4 regions of the Emergencia sp. JLR.KK010 genome follow, and region 2 is predicted to be linked to each of the others. Evidence: riboswitches for the same ligand, from Rfam matches in the RefSeq annotation. Region 2 holds a riboswitch; each other region holds the start of a gene.
The links. Region 2 has a riboswitch for cobalamin ahead of V1225_RS12930 (radical SAM protein). Riboswitches for the same ligand answer to the same signal wherever they lie in the genome.

Region 1 (3,460 bases), 750 kb from region 2:
GTAATTAAATCTGCAGCGCCCGGACCTGCTCCGATAAAATAAATCATAGTTTAACTCTCCTTTTGTCTGTCTTCCGACGGAATTATAATCAGCGAAAAGTAGCTGGACTGCTCTTTCAGTTCTTTTAGGTCCTGATATACCCTTTCATTTTCCATGGTGGCGCATTCTACCATCATAGCTTTCTTGTCAGCCAGCTGATCTTTAATCTTCATGATGGTTTTGCCTGACTTCATCAGCACTTTCGTGCCTTCCAGTTCTTCCGCCTGACTTCCTTTATAGGTCGCCGGAATGATGTGCAGCATTTCCTCACGTTCGCAAAGAGATATATTCAGACTGGCCGCCGCACCGCAGAAGGACGGAACGCCCGGCACCATTGCTGTCTGATAACCCCGCTGGGCGAGTTTTCTATGCACGTACATGACTGTGCTGTAAATTGCCGGATCTCCTAAGGTCAGAAACGCCACATCCTTTCCCTGCTCTAAAATTTCGGAAATGGCATCAGCAGACCTCTCGTGACAGCGATTAAGCTCTTCTTTATCTTTAATCATGGGCATATCGCATTCCAGGATTTCCTTGTCCAAGATGTAATCTCCCGCAATTTTCAGCGCCACGTTTTCTGCTGCTCCGCTTCTTGGCACTGCAATAACATGACAGTCTTTCATTACATTGATGGCTTTCATTGTAAGCAGCTGTGGATCTCCCGGTCCCAGTCCTACTGCATAAAATTTTCCACTCATATCTGTTTCATATCCTTTCGTATCATTTCAGCAAGCCGGTCTGCACCAGGGCTTTTCATAATATGGTTTCGATCTGTAGTAAACAATACCGTCTCAACTTTCACCTGTCCTTTCAGCCTGAAATGGAGATGGTACAGAACCTTTTCCAAAATCCTTGCTTTTACTTCCTCATAATAATTTTTTTCCTGAATCAGAGCAAACGCCTCATCGGTGGTAATACACTCTGCAATTGCTTTTACAGTATCGCAGTCAGCACCGCAAACGGCACTATGCATACCGATAATCTCCATTCTGCCATCAGCGTAAGAGGAATGGGTATTCATAATCCCTGCTGCCAGCTTGATCAGCTTGCCTGTATGGCCTACCAGAAGTATTTCCTCAAACCCCTTAAACTTAATGTAATCCAAAGCTTCTCCAATATAGTTAGAGATGGATACAGCCTTTGCGATATCCAGTCCCAGATACTCACGGCAAAATTCCCTGCCGTAATTTCCCGGGGCGATAAGAATCCGCTTCGGATTCTCCTGATACTGTTTGTCGATCACAGTCTTAATCGTATCGACAAGAGCCTTTTCACTCATAGGATCGACAATACCTGTCGTTCCCAGAATAGAAATCCCCCCAACAATCCCAAGTCTTGGGTTATATGTTTTTTTTGCAATCTCCGCACCGCAAGGCACAGAAATTTCTATATATATAGGTTCCTCCTCTTTTCCGTACTTCCTGCGTATCCTTTGCACATTTTCAAAGATCATCTGCCTCGGCACCGGGTTGATGGCAGGCTCTCCTACGCTGCACTGCAGGCCTTTTGCTGTAATAATGCCTATGCCGCAGCCGCCCAGCAAGGTAATACGATCTCGAGTTTCTGCTAAAGTTCCCGATGAAATCGGCTCCTTGCTGACACAGGCTGAAATTCCTGCGCCATGGGTTGCATCAGGGTCATCGCCTCCGTCTTTTATCACCGTGCAGCAAACCGTACCCTTATCTATATCTATTTCACTGACCTGCATGGTCGTTTTCTCTCCTGCAGGCAATATAACCTCCGCCTCAGAGACTTTCTCTCCAGAAAAAAGCATAGCCGCTGCCGCTGCAGCTGCAGCAGCAGCGCAACTTCCGGTTGTAAAACCGTATTTTAGTTTTTTTCCATTTTTGACGGTAAACTTCTCCATATTATCCTTTCTGCAGGCTTTTCCTGCAATGAATAATGTTGCAATAGAAAAACCCGAATCCACAGGATTCGGGTTCAAATTTATCTTGCATTAAGTAAAACTCTTCGCACTGTCTCCTTCTTTTCCGTTTTGGGAGTCCAGCCGCCGAAGAATTTACTATTATTACCCTAAAACTCATATCCTGTGACTTTCATGGTAAAATATTGGGATGTCTTCCGACTCTGACGTCAACGCTCTTATGCGCCTTCCCAGGAACGATTCCCAGTGACCGGCCATATGCCTTGCATAAAAACTCCGTCATTACGGCAGCAGGACTGTTCAGGACTCTCACCTGATTCCATATTACGATTTTATCAACCAATATTTTCAAGTTGTTTAACAGAATTATATTACAATCGTTTTCGGCTGTCAACTGCAATTTGCACCAGCTTGAAGCAGCCGTTTATCGGGATGCTTATTTAAGCTTTTCAAATGCCCTTGCTGTATGCTGCGCAAAAATTTCTCTGATTGCAGGAATCTGCCCCATGCCTCGCAGTACACACTGCACCGCATAGCCCTCTTTTTCCAGAATCGTTTTCCATGAATCTTCATCATCACTTGCCATATCGTTATTGGCATGATCGCCTGCAACAATCATTAAAGGCTGCAGCACAATTTTTTCATAACCGCCTTCCTTTAAGGCAGGAAGAATATCTTCCAGCGTTGGTACCGCTTCCACAGTTGCGATAAAATAGTTGTGGTGTCCCTGTTTTCTGAGCTCATCTTGCAAATCAAAGTATACCCTGTTTGCCTCAACACCTGTTCCATGTCCCATCAACACCACGGCCGTCTTTTCATCCGTATGCTCTTTTGTGTCTTCCACCATGGCAGCTGCAACTTTCTCAAAATCCTCTTTATCAGTTAAAAGAGGTTCTCCAAGTACTGCAGCTGCAAAAAGATCTCTATGTTTTTCCACATCGCGCAGAAGGTCGTGATACTCTGTTCCATTCATCAAATGTGTCGGCTGTATCACCAGCTTTCTGAATCCATCTGCTGCTGCATGCTGCAGTGACTCAGCTTCGTTGTCGATATGAAGTCCATCTCTTTTCTTTAGCTTATTAATAATCATCTGACTGGTAAAAGCACGCCGCACCGGATAATCTGAAAAAGCATCCGCAACTGCCTGCTCAATAGCATCTATTGTGACCTTTCTATTTTCGTTATAGCTGGTGCCAAAGCTGACTACCAGAATCGCGGTGTCTTGTTTCTGATTCATCTTTTTATTCCTCTTACTTTCCTTGATTACTATTTTTCTTTTTATTTTTCTCCTCGTAGTATTCCTTTGGCGTAACGCCAATCTGATAGAGAACGTTACCCCAGGAACCGCATTTTTCGTGCAAATCCTGCCGCAGCTGTCTTGGCACTTCCTTTTTCATAGGAATTTTTCCGTTTTTCAGATAGATATCTTTTACCATACCAAGGCGCTTTCTATCATCTTCATCCAGATTCAATACCTTATAATAGCAGCCATAGAGACTGTCAGAATGATGCCTTCGATTTTCTGTCATTCTATGG
Region 2 (3,460 bases):
GCGGAATTCGTGACCGGAAAGAGATTGCGGGGCAGACCAGCTTTCTTTACAGCGGCGATATGAACAAGTTGCTGAGAAGGCTTGCGGATGGACAGATTGCGGATCTCGCCGTATCTGAGCCGGATTTGGAAGAGGTATTTCTTCACTATTATGAAAAGGATGGTGAGGCGCTGTGATATTGGTTAGACATGAGTTGAGACAGGGACGCGTTTCGTTTTTGATTTGGACTGCTGCCATTTCTTTTCTTCTGGCAGTTTGCATCTTCCTCTTTCCGGAGATGAAAGGACAGATGGAGAGTGTTGGCGATGTGTTTGCTTCCATGGGCTCTTTTTCCGACGCTTTTGGAATGGACCGTCTGAACTTCGGCATGCTGACCGGATTTTATGCTATTGAATGTGGGAATGTGCTGGGGCTTGGCGGCGCATTCTATGCCTGTCTGTGCGCGGCTGGCATTTTGAGCAAGGAAGAAAAAGATGGAACGGCTGAATTCCTGCTGACCCATCCGATTAGCCGCAGGCGGGTCGTGACGGAAAAACTCCTTGCGGTATTGGTGCAGGTGACGGCGATGAATCTGCTGGTTTATGGGATTTCTGTGTGCGCTATAGCGGCGGTAGGTGAAGCGATTCCCTGGAGGGAAATCAATTTGCTGCATCTTGCGTATTATCTGCTGCAACTGGAGCTGGCGGGGATTTGCTTCGGGATTTCTGCTTTCACACGTAAAGGCAGCGTGGGCGCCGGACTTGGCATCGCTTTTATGATGTATTTTCTGAATCTCATTGCCAACATTGCGGAAGCGGCGGCGTTTTTAAAATATGTGACGCCTTTCGCCTACTGCGAAGGAGCGGATATCGTGACAGCGGGCAGTCTCGATGGGACACTGGTGACAATCGGGATGGTAATTGGGCTGCTTGGGATTGGAGCCGGCTATTTGCGGTATGTAAAAAAAGATATTTATTAAATCATGTTCTCCCGATTGGATTGGGCGCTAAGATGGAAGCAGGTGAGAATCCTGCACGGTACCGCCACTGTAAGGGAGAGTTCTTGTTCGAGGGTTTTAGACTAGCCCCTGGAAACGGGAAGGTGAGTAAGAACGATGCCCTTTGAGTTAGGAGACATGCAGAAAATATGGGCTGCACCATTTTGGTGCAGCTTTTGATTAGTCAAATCCAGGAAATTGTCTAGTTCTAATTTTTGAAAAGTGCAGTATAATATGTTACGAAAAAAAGGAAATATATCTTCATAGAGACGAATAAACTGGAGGTGGAATATTTTGGTAAAGGATGTAAAACATATCATGGAAAGAAAAGCCTTCGAAAAAGGCTTGGAGTCGATTATCAACAAGGGACAGGAAAAGGATTTGACCGAAGTTATGCTTCCTATGATTAATATGCTGGAGAAAATTTTAGGAGACGCATGGGAAGGTTCTTCCTATGAACTTTTGAGAAAGCTGGCAAAAGACCCGAATAGCAAGTGGACCCATTATACACAAAATATTTTGCGCAATGTGGATCCGCATATTTTGAAGACCGTTGCTTTAAATGCTGGATATGAGTCTGGTTTTCGTGGTTACAAGACTTCTCTGAAAATGTCTGAAAAATACCAGTGCAATATTCCATGGATTATTCTGATGGACCCTACAACAGCGTGCAATATGCACTGTACCGGTTGTTGGGCTGCGGAATATGGCGATAAAATGAACCTTTCTTTTGAGGATATGGATAGAATTATCACAGAAGGTAAAGAATTGGGTATTCACGCTTTTCTGTTCACCGGCGGCGAACCGCTGATTAAGAAAAAGGAAATTATCCGTCTGTGCGAAAAACACAGCGATTGTGCATTTCATGCGTTTACCAACGGTACACTGATTGATGGAGCATTCTGTGACGACCTTCTTCGAGTAGGTAATTTCTTTGTATCGGTTAGCATTGAGGGCTTTGAAGAAAGCAACGACGGGAGAAGAGGAGAAGGCCATTTCCAGAAAGCCTTGGCGGCGATGGATTTGATGCATGAAAAGAGAATTCCTTTCGGTGTGTCGATTTGCTATACGAGCAAGAACTATTTGACTGTAACCAGTGATGAATTCCTGGATATGCTTATCGATAAAGGCTGTGTTTTTGCATGGTATTTCCATTATATGCCGGTGGGTGTCAATGCGAGTACAGAACTGCTTTTGACACCGGAACAGAGAGTTTATATGCACGATAAAATCAGGGAAATCCGCGGTATTACAGGTGGTAAAGAGATATTTGCGATTGACTTTCAAAACGATGGAGAGTTTGTACATGGCTGCATTGCGGCAGGGGAAAGGTATTGCCATATCAATGCCAACGGAGACGTGGAACCTTGTGTATTTATTCACTACTCCGGCGCTAATATCAAAGAAAAGTCACTTCTTGATTGTTTGCGTCAGCCGCTATTTCTTGCATATCGTGATGGACAGCCGTTTAATGACAATCATCTGCGGCCTTGCCCTATGCTGGAAAACCCAGGAATTCTGCAGGAATTAGTAAAGAAGACCGGAGCAAAATCTACGGATTTAGAAGCGCCGGAATCCTGTGAGCATCTTTGTGGAAAGTGCACAGAATATGCAAAGAACTGGGCGCCGGTGGCAGATAAACTGTGGGAGCAGGATAGGAAATAAACATATGCTGCAAGAGATAAGCTGCGCTGTTTGATGAGGAAATATCAAGCAGTGCAGTTTTTTTAAAATTGACTATAAGTCATTGACTGATAGTCAATTATACAGTATAATAAAGAAAAAGGAGGCACGCTTATGACGAGCAGACAGATTGCTGCCCTTGCAACAAAGAAAAAACTGCTGGATGCAGGCAGCAAAATTATCGCAGAGAAAGGACTTTCTCAGGCGACAGTTGACGAGATCACTGCACTGGCAGGTGTTTCGAAGGGCACCTTTTATACTTATTTTAAGAAGAAAGAGGATATTGTATTTGCGCTTGGATATGGTGCTTTCAGCGAGGTTTTGGATAAGGCCATGAGCCTGCAGGATACTTTCATAGAAAAAATCATCTATTATATGGTGCATTTTTCGGCATATATTGAAGACAGCGGATATAAGCTTTCTCAGGAGTGGATCAGAAGTTTGTCTGATATTTCTTCTTCGGAGGAGACAGGTCCCCGTGGAAAGCTCAAGTTTGATCTGGATTCGATCAGCCGATTGATTCAGGCAGGGGTAGAAGAAGGAAATCTGGCAAAAGATACGCCGGCAGAAGTTTTAACCCATACTTTGGCGGATATACTTTACGGGCAGATGTTCTGCTGGAGTGTAAGTGACGGCAGCTACAGTCTGAGAGCGCGCACAGAAGAATTTTGCGAGACCTGTCTGCCAGAGATTTTCAAAGCGTACGCACTTTAATTCAACAAAAAGGAGGAAATGTGATGAATGACCTTGGGAAAGACATTAAGAAGCTGGGATTCGGATTGATGAGACTGCCGCAGAAGG
Region 3 (3,460 bases), 1.3 Mb from region 2:
GTAACCGCTTCCTGCACGCCTCCCATCACAAGAAAAGTAAAGCCCCAAACCACAATAGATGCGCAGACGATGGAAGCCAGATTGTTGCCGCCGGCAAACAAGGGCATGAACTGACCCAACGCAGCGAAGAGCAGTGTCGCAAAAGACACTTGCGATAGAATCGCACTAATCCAATAGCCCCAGGCGGAGTTAAATCCGATGTAAGCGCCGAAACCCTCTTTTGCATAGGCAAAAATGCCGCTTTTCAGAGAGGGTCTTACGATACTGAGCCTGTTGAAGCACATGGCAAGGCTGTACATGCCGATACCGGCGATGGCCCAGCCAATAAGTACAGAAAGAGTGCCTGCGCCGTTTCTTGCCATATCGCTGAACATGTTGAAAACGCCGCTTGCCAGCGTTGTACCGATGGCAAAAAAAGTTAGTTTAAAAAGTCCAAGACCTTGTTTGTCCTGCATGATAAATTCCTCGCAATCAAATAAAGTTACTGATACTATGTGCAGAAGGCGAATTGCTTATACGTAGAAAGACGCAGAAACTTGTTTTGCGAGATACAATTTTGTGGTAAGATACCAAGTGAGAAAGAGAGAAGAAATATGACTGATACATTAATCATAATTATAAAATGTCTTGCGGCGGTTTTGGTCGGCGTTTTCGCAGGAAACGGCGCAGTATATTTCTTTAACAAAATGCCGGCGCAGTGGCTTTGCGACTATGACGAGGAGCCATCCGATGCACTGAAAGATCCATATACACAGCGCATCAAAAGTTACCCATGGAAATTTATCCTTACCATGCTGTTTGTTGTCATTGATATTAAATTGGTAATAGACGATTGGCAGTTTGCGGTGGCGGCAGTTTGCAGTCTTTGGCTGCTTTTGGAAATTGCTGTGGCTGATGCTAAGTATCGGATTGTACCAGATCAGCTGGTACTGCTTCTTGCGGTAACCGCCATGGGATTTATTGCCTTTCATGATGGATGGAAAGACTGTTTGTACGGAGGGCTTGCCGGATTTGGTAGTATGGGTGCCACTGCACTACTTGGCAAGCTGGCGTATCGCAGAGATACTCTTGGCGGTGGAGATATCAAGCTTTTTGCGGCGCTGGGTTTGATTGCCGGGCTTCGGGGAATACTGCTGATATTTGTGATGACTACACTCTTTAGTGCTGGGCATCTAATCTGGCTTCTTGTGAGAAAGAAAATCCAACGCACTGATACTGTTGCGATGGCGCCGTATATTGCACTGGCCGCGGCAATCCATTTGATTTTTTTGTGGGATTACATGCTGGTGCTACTGCTATAAGAGAGCCTTGACAATCTTCTCTGATAAGGGTAGAATATATTACAATTGAATAAAATGTCAGAATAATTTCGTGTTCTTTCCAAGACTTAAGTGTTTGTACTTCGTCTTGAGAAAGCTAAGATGGAAGCAGGTGAGAGTCCTGCGCGGTCCCGCCACTGTGAGACGTGAGTTCTGCCTATAATGCCACTGGAGCCAATATGGCCTTTGGGAAGGAAGACAGAACGGTTTAGCGTTGAGCCAGGAGACATGCACGAGAGGACAACTTGTAGATGTCGGAGGAACATTTAGAAGTATTTTTTGTACAGGAATACGGACTGTGAGAAAGTGGAGAATGCTTTTTTACAGTCTTTTTATTTTGTATAGATCACCGGTAAGGTGTTTAGATAAATGATGAATTGAAGAAAGAGAGGAAAGGACATGAGAAGAAAAACAGGGAACCGTTTTCTGGTAGTGTTTCTAATCGTGACGATGCTGATCAGTATGGCGCCGGCAGGCGTTTTTGCTGCAGATATACCAGAAGCACAGACTGTATCAGAGATAACAGGATCGGGTACAGAAGCAGATCCTTATTTAATTTCTGACGGGCGGCAGTTGTCATCGCTGGGTGGAACCACACTGACCGGCTGTTATCGTCTTACGGCGGATATCGATATGGAGGGTATCGATATGCGGCCGATTAACGGCTTGAGAAGCGGAACCTTTGACGGAGGCGGATTTGCGATTAAAAATCTCAGCATTACGTCTTCGGGAAATACCGGACTGTTTGCAGAACTGGGAAGCGGCGCAGAGGTTACCGGAGTAATGCTGGAGAATTGCAGTATTACCAATGCAGTATCCAGCGGCTCCGGCTATGGCGTTGGCGCACTGGCAGGAAAAATAAGCGGCGCTGCGAGTATCAGTAATTGCGGTGTTTTAAATGGAACTATTGTGTGTACCACCAGTCAGGCGGTTAATATGGGCGGTTTAGTTGGCTATATCGGAGATAATTGCACCATAGAAAGCTCCTTTGCAAGGGCAGAACTGACAGCGGGCAGCTACGCATACAGTTCTTCCTATCTGGGCGGACTTGTGGGAAATATCAGCGGCTACTGCAGCTGGACTGTGGCAGATTGTTATGCGGATGTTTCCATCGACACAAAAAACGGGTCAGGCGCGGGACTTATTGGACAGATTGGTAATTCGTACAGCGCATATACTCGTACTATAAAAAATTCTTATGCAGCAGCGGACATGGTAGGAAAAGATGCGTATCTTTATGGATTTGCCTATGCTGGATCTTCTTCTTGTGCTGTAGATATTGAAAACTGTTACTATGACAGTACGAAGTATACAGGAGATCAAGCGACAAATCTGAGATTGGCAGCTATTGAGGGAAAATCTACAGAAGAAATGGAGAGTCTTGCAGGACAACTGGGCGGCAGCTTTCAGAATCAGACGGGAAGCTATCCGATTCTGAAATGGCAGGATCCCAATGCTACTTACAGTATCACTCTGCAGTTAGTGCCGGAAAATGCTAAACTCATCTTTGACGGTGAAGAACAGCAAGAAAACGAAGACGGCGTGTACACCTTCTCATCTCTTCCATCAGGAAGTTCTCATTCTTACTGTGTGTCTCAGAGAGATGACATTACAGATTACGGCGACAGGGAAGGCACTATCGTCATAGGCAAAAAAGACATCACTCAGAAGATTACGCTGGAACAAAATGTTTATGATATGTCCTTCAGTCTGGTTCCGGGGGAAGCAGACCTTCTGGTAAAGGATGCTGATGGAGAAGCTCTGACGCCAAAGGATGCACAGAAGCACATTTACGAAGTAGTAAACGGTACGTATACCTATGCAGTGAGCTCCTTTGGCTATGCTCCGAAGGAAGGCGAAGTCACAATTGACAGAGCTGCAAAAGAGACGGAAATTGCGTTAAAAGCAAACCCTATATACACAGTTACTTTTAATTATGGCGATGAGCTCTACGGACAGGAAATTGAAAATGGCAAATTGACCGTAACAGCAGGTGATAGGTCAATAGAGCCGGAAACCGATGGCTTGACTTATAAATTGCCTGTTGGATACGACTACAGCTATAATTTTAGAAGCAGTAATTATGCGAAAGTAACAGGCGAAATCAGTCTGGCGGAAGAAACAGCTGACGGTACAAAAAC
Region 4 (3,460 bases), 1.4 Mb from region 2:
AACCTCACCTTTGTCCATAACCATGACTTTGTCTGCCATAGGGAATATCTCCTCAAGGCGATGTTCCGAAATAATAATGGTCGTACCAAGATCTCTGTTAATTTTATATATGGTTGATAAAAATTCTGAAGCCGCAATAGGATCCAGCTGGGAAGTCGGTTCGTCCAGAATCAGAAGCTTCGGTTGCATTGCCATAATAGACGCCAGATTGAGAAGCTGCTTCTGTCCGCCAGACAGTTCGCTTACATTTTTGCGAAACCAGCCCTGGATGTCGAAATAGCTTGCCATTTCTGCCACTTTTCGCTTAATCGTCGCATTGTCCATGCCCAGACTTTCAAGGCCAAAGGCAAGCTCGTGCCAAACCTTATCCGTAACAATTTGATTGTCCGGATTCTGCTGTACAAATCCAATTTCCGTTACACTGCGCCGATCATCGAGATCTGCCACAGGCTCACCGCAGTACAAAACCTGCCCCTGCAAATTGCCGTAGGGAATCAAATTTTTCTTCAGTTGTTTCAAAAGAGTGCTTTTTCCGCAGCCCGACTTGCCGCACAGTACGATAAACTCGCTGGGCTCTATAGCAAAACTTACATCCTTTAAGGCGTTACCTTCCGCTAGGGGATAAGAAAAAGTCACATGTTCAAGTCTAATTGTTTCCATTTATATTCTCCTATGATGTCGACAATCATCGGTGCCGCTGATAAAATTGCGTAGCTGATTAAAATCAACGCCGTTGTCAAATCCAACTGCGGAAGGACCAGTTTCGGATAAAAGTACATGTTGGTGACCCCTAGATAAGCACCATAAAATACCGGAGATGCCGTCACTGCCATCAATATCAGCATGGCAATATCTCTTCTCGAAAACTTGAAGAGGTGAAAGCTTGTTCTGCCCTTCAGCCCATAGCCTCTGGCTTCCATAGAGTCAGCACTTTCAATAGATGCTTCCAATGACCATGCAATTAAGATGGATACTTCCTTTAAAAGCTGTCTGGCGCGTCTGATTAAATTTCCTTCGGTATGACTGCGTTTCATGCATTTTTGCCCCAGCGTAATTTCCGCAAAGCGGTTTTTGAGCAGGGGGATAAATCTGAAAATCATGGACAAGGTCAGCCCCAGCACTGGTGCAACTTTTCCGAAGAGGTAAATCAGCTTATCCGCTGTAATAATTACGTTGAAGCAGGAAAACCACACAACCACGGCAATGAGCATAACCGCAGATGCAATACCGTAAACGATAGACTCCGCTGTAATTCTGTTGGTATTGATATACATCAGCACCGTTTCTCCATTGTTGTTGAAAAACATGTTGATAATTACCATGACAAGGAGCATCGCCAGCGAAATCCCAAGGTTTAGCTTCAGGCTCTTAAAGCCTTTGAGCACGAAGGCATAGCTCCAGGAAAATACCAGGCTCACCGCCAAAAAATACGGTGAAATAGAAAACATAGTAATACCCACAACCAGCGCAAAATAGGTAATGTTGACAAGTGGGTGAAAGGAACAAAATTCCGCTGTTTCACCAAGTCCTTTATTTTCCATGGCTCACCTCCTGTGATATGATATCATTATCCTCAGACAATAAAAAAGCTGTAGCACAATGGTGCTACAGTCCGTTTTTTCTGTATCTTCTATCTCGCTTAGCCAATAACCGTCAGCCGCTTTCATATTCCATGCAGGTCTTCTGGCTCAGAGATCATCACACTGCTATCCTTCCCGACGTTTCATCACGAAACGTTAGTGGTTTCTTAGCAGCATTCCTTCAATACAGCGACGGTAACCGCGCAGGACTCACACCTGCTTCCCTCTTAGCTGACAACTTGTCAGAACATGAAATAGTTTCATTCAATTGTTTCTAATGATTTATATACAGTATAGCACAGGCGGAAAGCTTTGTACAGTATAAAACTCTGCTTCCAAATCAGTTTACCATTTTTACAAAGTATTTTCTCAAAACATAGCTGGCAGCCCGTTTCTTCTTTCAGTCTATCATCTTCCAAATTCTGTATTGACTAGGGGATTTTTCCATGATAAAATTAGTATAAGGAGAAAAAGGCAAACTTTTACTATTTTGTCATTTTCTCTTTTTTAGTTTTTGCTGATTTCGTTCAAAGAAAGGGAGAAATATGAAACAAAAATCACAATTACGCCTGACTGATGATCTGGTCTTCTACTTTGTCTATGCATCCGATACAGACGCATCCCGCCATGCACTTATGGCTATGCTGAATCTGGTTCTGGACCGCAAAGATGATCCCATTACAGAGGTTACCGTTCTAAACAGCGTGCACAAAGGCTTCAAACCGAGCGATAAAGGCACGATTATGGACATCCGCGCCAAAACCCATGATGGAGAGCAGTTCAACGTGGAAATGCAGAATAAAGTACAGGATGGCTTCGAAAACCGTATTCTGCTGTATGGCTGCCGCATGACAAATTCTTCATTGGATTCCGGGGAAAACTATGATAAAATGAAGAAAAACGTAGTCATCTCTTTTGTCAACGGCATACAGTTCAGCCATATTCCGGATTTCCATACCCGGTTTATCATGGCAGAGGACACCTACGGGTACCCTCTGACTGACAAGCTGGAAATTCATTTTCTGGAGTTGGGGAAACTGCAGGCGCAAGATCCTTCGCTGATGAGCCCGTTGGAGCAGTTCTGTTCCTATATAAAATACGTTGGTGATGACCAGAAAGAAGACTATGTTGCAAAACTCTTAGAAACTGATGAGGAGGCAATCCATATGTCCGATCGGGTATACAAAAATGTTACAGACGATGAAGTCTTAGAAGTTCTCTTATGGCATGAGGAGATGGCAAAACACGACCGTACTACGGAACGTGATGCAGCCAGACGAGAAGGTCTCGCAGAAGGTAAAGCAGAAGGTATAGAACAGGGCATCGCCGCCCTTATTTTGGATAATCTGGAAGAAGGAAAGACGCAGGTACAGATTCTCTCTAAGCTGCAAAAGCACTTCTCCCTAACCGAGGATAAAGCACAAGAGTACTATTTAAAATATAGCAAGACGTACTAAGCGTTCCCATCCATAAAGAAATATAGAATGAACAAACCCTGCAAGGCGTATGCCTTACAGGGTTTTCATGTTTAGTATTAAGTTGATGTTTGATTATACTAATTCTACGAACACTACTTCAGCGCAATCGCCTCTTCTAGGTCCCAGCTTCAGAATTCTTGTATATCCACCGTTTCTGTCAGCATACTTTGGTGCAATTTCATCAAACAGCTTGCTTACTACGCTTTCGTCGTAGATGTATGCCAGCGCCTGTCTTCTTGCGTGAAGGTCGCCGCGCTTTGCAAGTGTAATCAGCTTTTCTGCTTCTCTTCTAGCTTCCTTAGCTCTGCAGTCAGTAGTAGAAATTCTACCTTCTCTGAGCAGATCAGTTACCAGATTTCTCAGCATAGCTTTTCTGTGAGCAGTAGGTCTGCCCAGTTTTCT

Region 1: another riboswitch for cobalamin. It lies ahead of cbiD (cobalt-precorrin-5B (C(1))-methyltransferase CbiD); the one in region 2 lies ahead of V1225_RS12930 (radical SAM protein).
Region 3: another riboswitch for cobalamin. It lies ahead of V1225_RS04340 (DUF4430 domain-containing protein); the one in region 2 lies ahead of V1225_RS12930 (radical SAM protein).
Region 4: another riboswitch for cobalamin. It lies ahead of V1225_RS04790 (energy-coupling factor transporter transmembrane component T); the one in region 2 lies ahead of V1225_RS12930 (radical SAM protein).

Annotation. Positions count from the first base shown of each region.
Region 1 covers NZ_CP143550.1:1,931,029-1,934,488, reverse strand. The annotation lists gene cobM (precorrin-4 C(11)-methyltransferase) at 1-47, opposite strand, end outside; gene cobI (precorrin-2 C(20)-methyltransferase) at 51-737, opposite strand; gene cbiD (cobalt-precorrin-5B (C(1))-methyltransferase CbiD) at 734-1,906, opposite strand; cobalamin riboswitch at 2,094-2,283, opposite strand; gene V1225_RS09240 (sirohydrochlorin cobaltochelatase) at 2,361-3,161, opposite strand; gene V1225_RS09235 (hypothetical protein) at 3,175-3,460, opposite strand, start outside.
Region 2 covers NZ_CP143550.1:2,681,549-2,685,008, reverse strand. The annotation lists gene V1225_RS12940 (ABC transporter ATP-binding protein) at 1-176, shown strand, start outside; gene V1225_RS12935 (ABC transporter permease subunit) at 173-958, shown strand; cobalamin riboswitch at 945-1,137, shown strand; gene V1225_RS12930 (radical SAM protein) at 1,271-2,641, shown strand; gene V1225_RS12925 (TetR/AcrR family transcriptional regulator) at 2,774-3,373, shown strand; gene V1225_RS12920 (aldo/keto reductase) at 3,397-3,460, shown strand, end outside.
Region 3 covers NZ_CP143550.1:917,307-920,766, forward strand. The annotation lists gene V1225_RS04330 (basic amino acid/polyamine antiporter) at 1-455, opposite strand, end outside; gene V1225_RS04335 (A24 family peptidase) at 594-1,301, shown strand; cobalamin riboswitch at 1,379-1,570, shown strand; gene V1225_RS04340 (DUF4430 domain-containing protein) at 1,719-3,460, shown strand, end outside.
Region 4 covers NZ_CP143550.1:1,008,743-1,012,202, reverse strand. The annotation lists gene V1225_RS04795 (ABC transporter ATP-binding protein) at 1-660, opposite strand, end outside; gene V1225_RS04790 (energy-coupling factor transporter transmembrane component T) at 633-1,541, opposite strand; cobalamin riboswitch at 1,656-1,848, opposite strand; gene V1225_RS04785 (Rpn family recombination-promoting nuclease/putative transposase) at 2,126-3,037, shown strand; gene rplQ (50S ribosomal protein L17) at 3,131-3,460, opposite strand, start outside.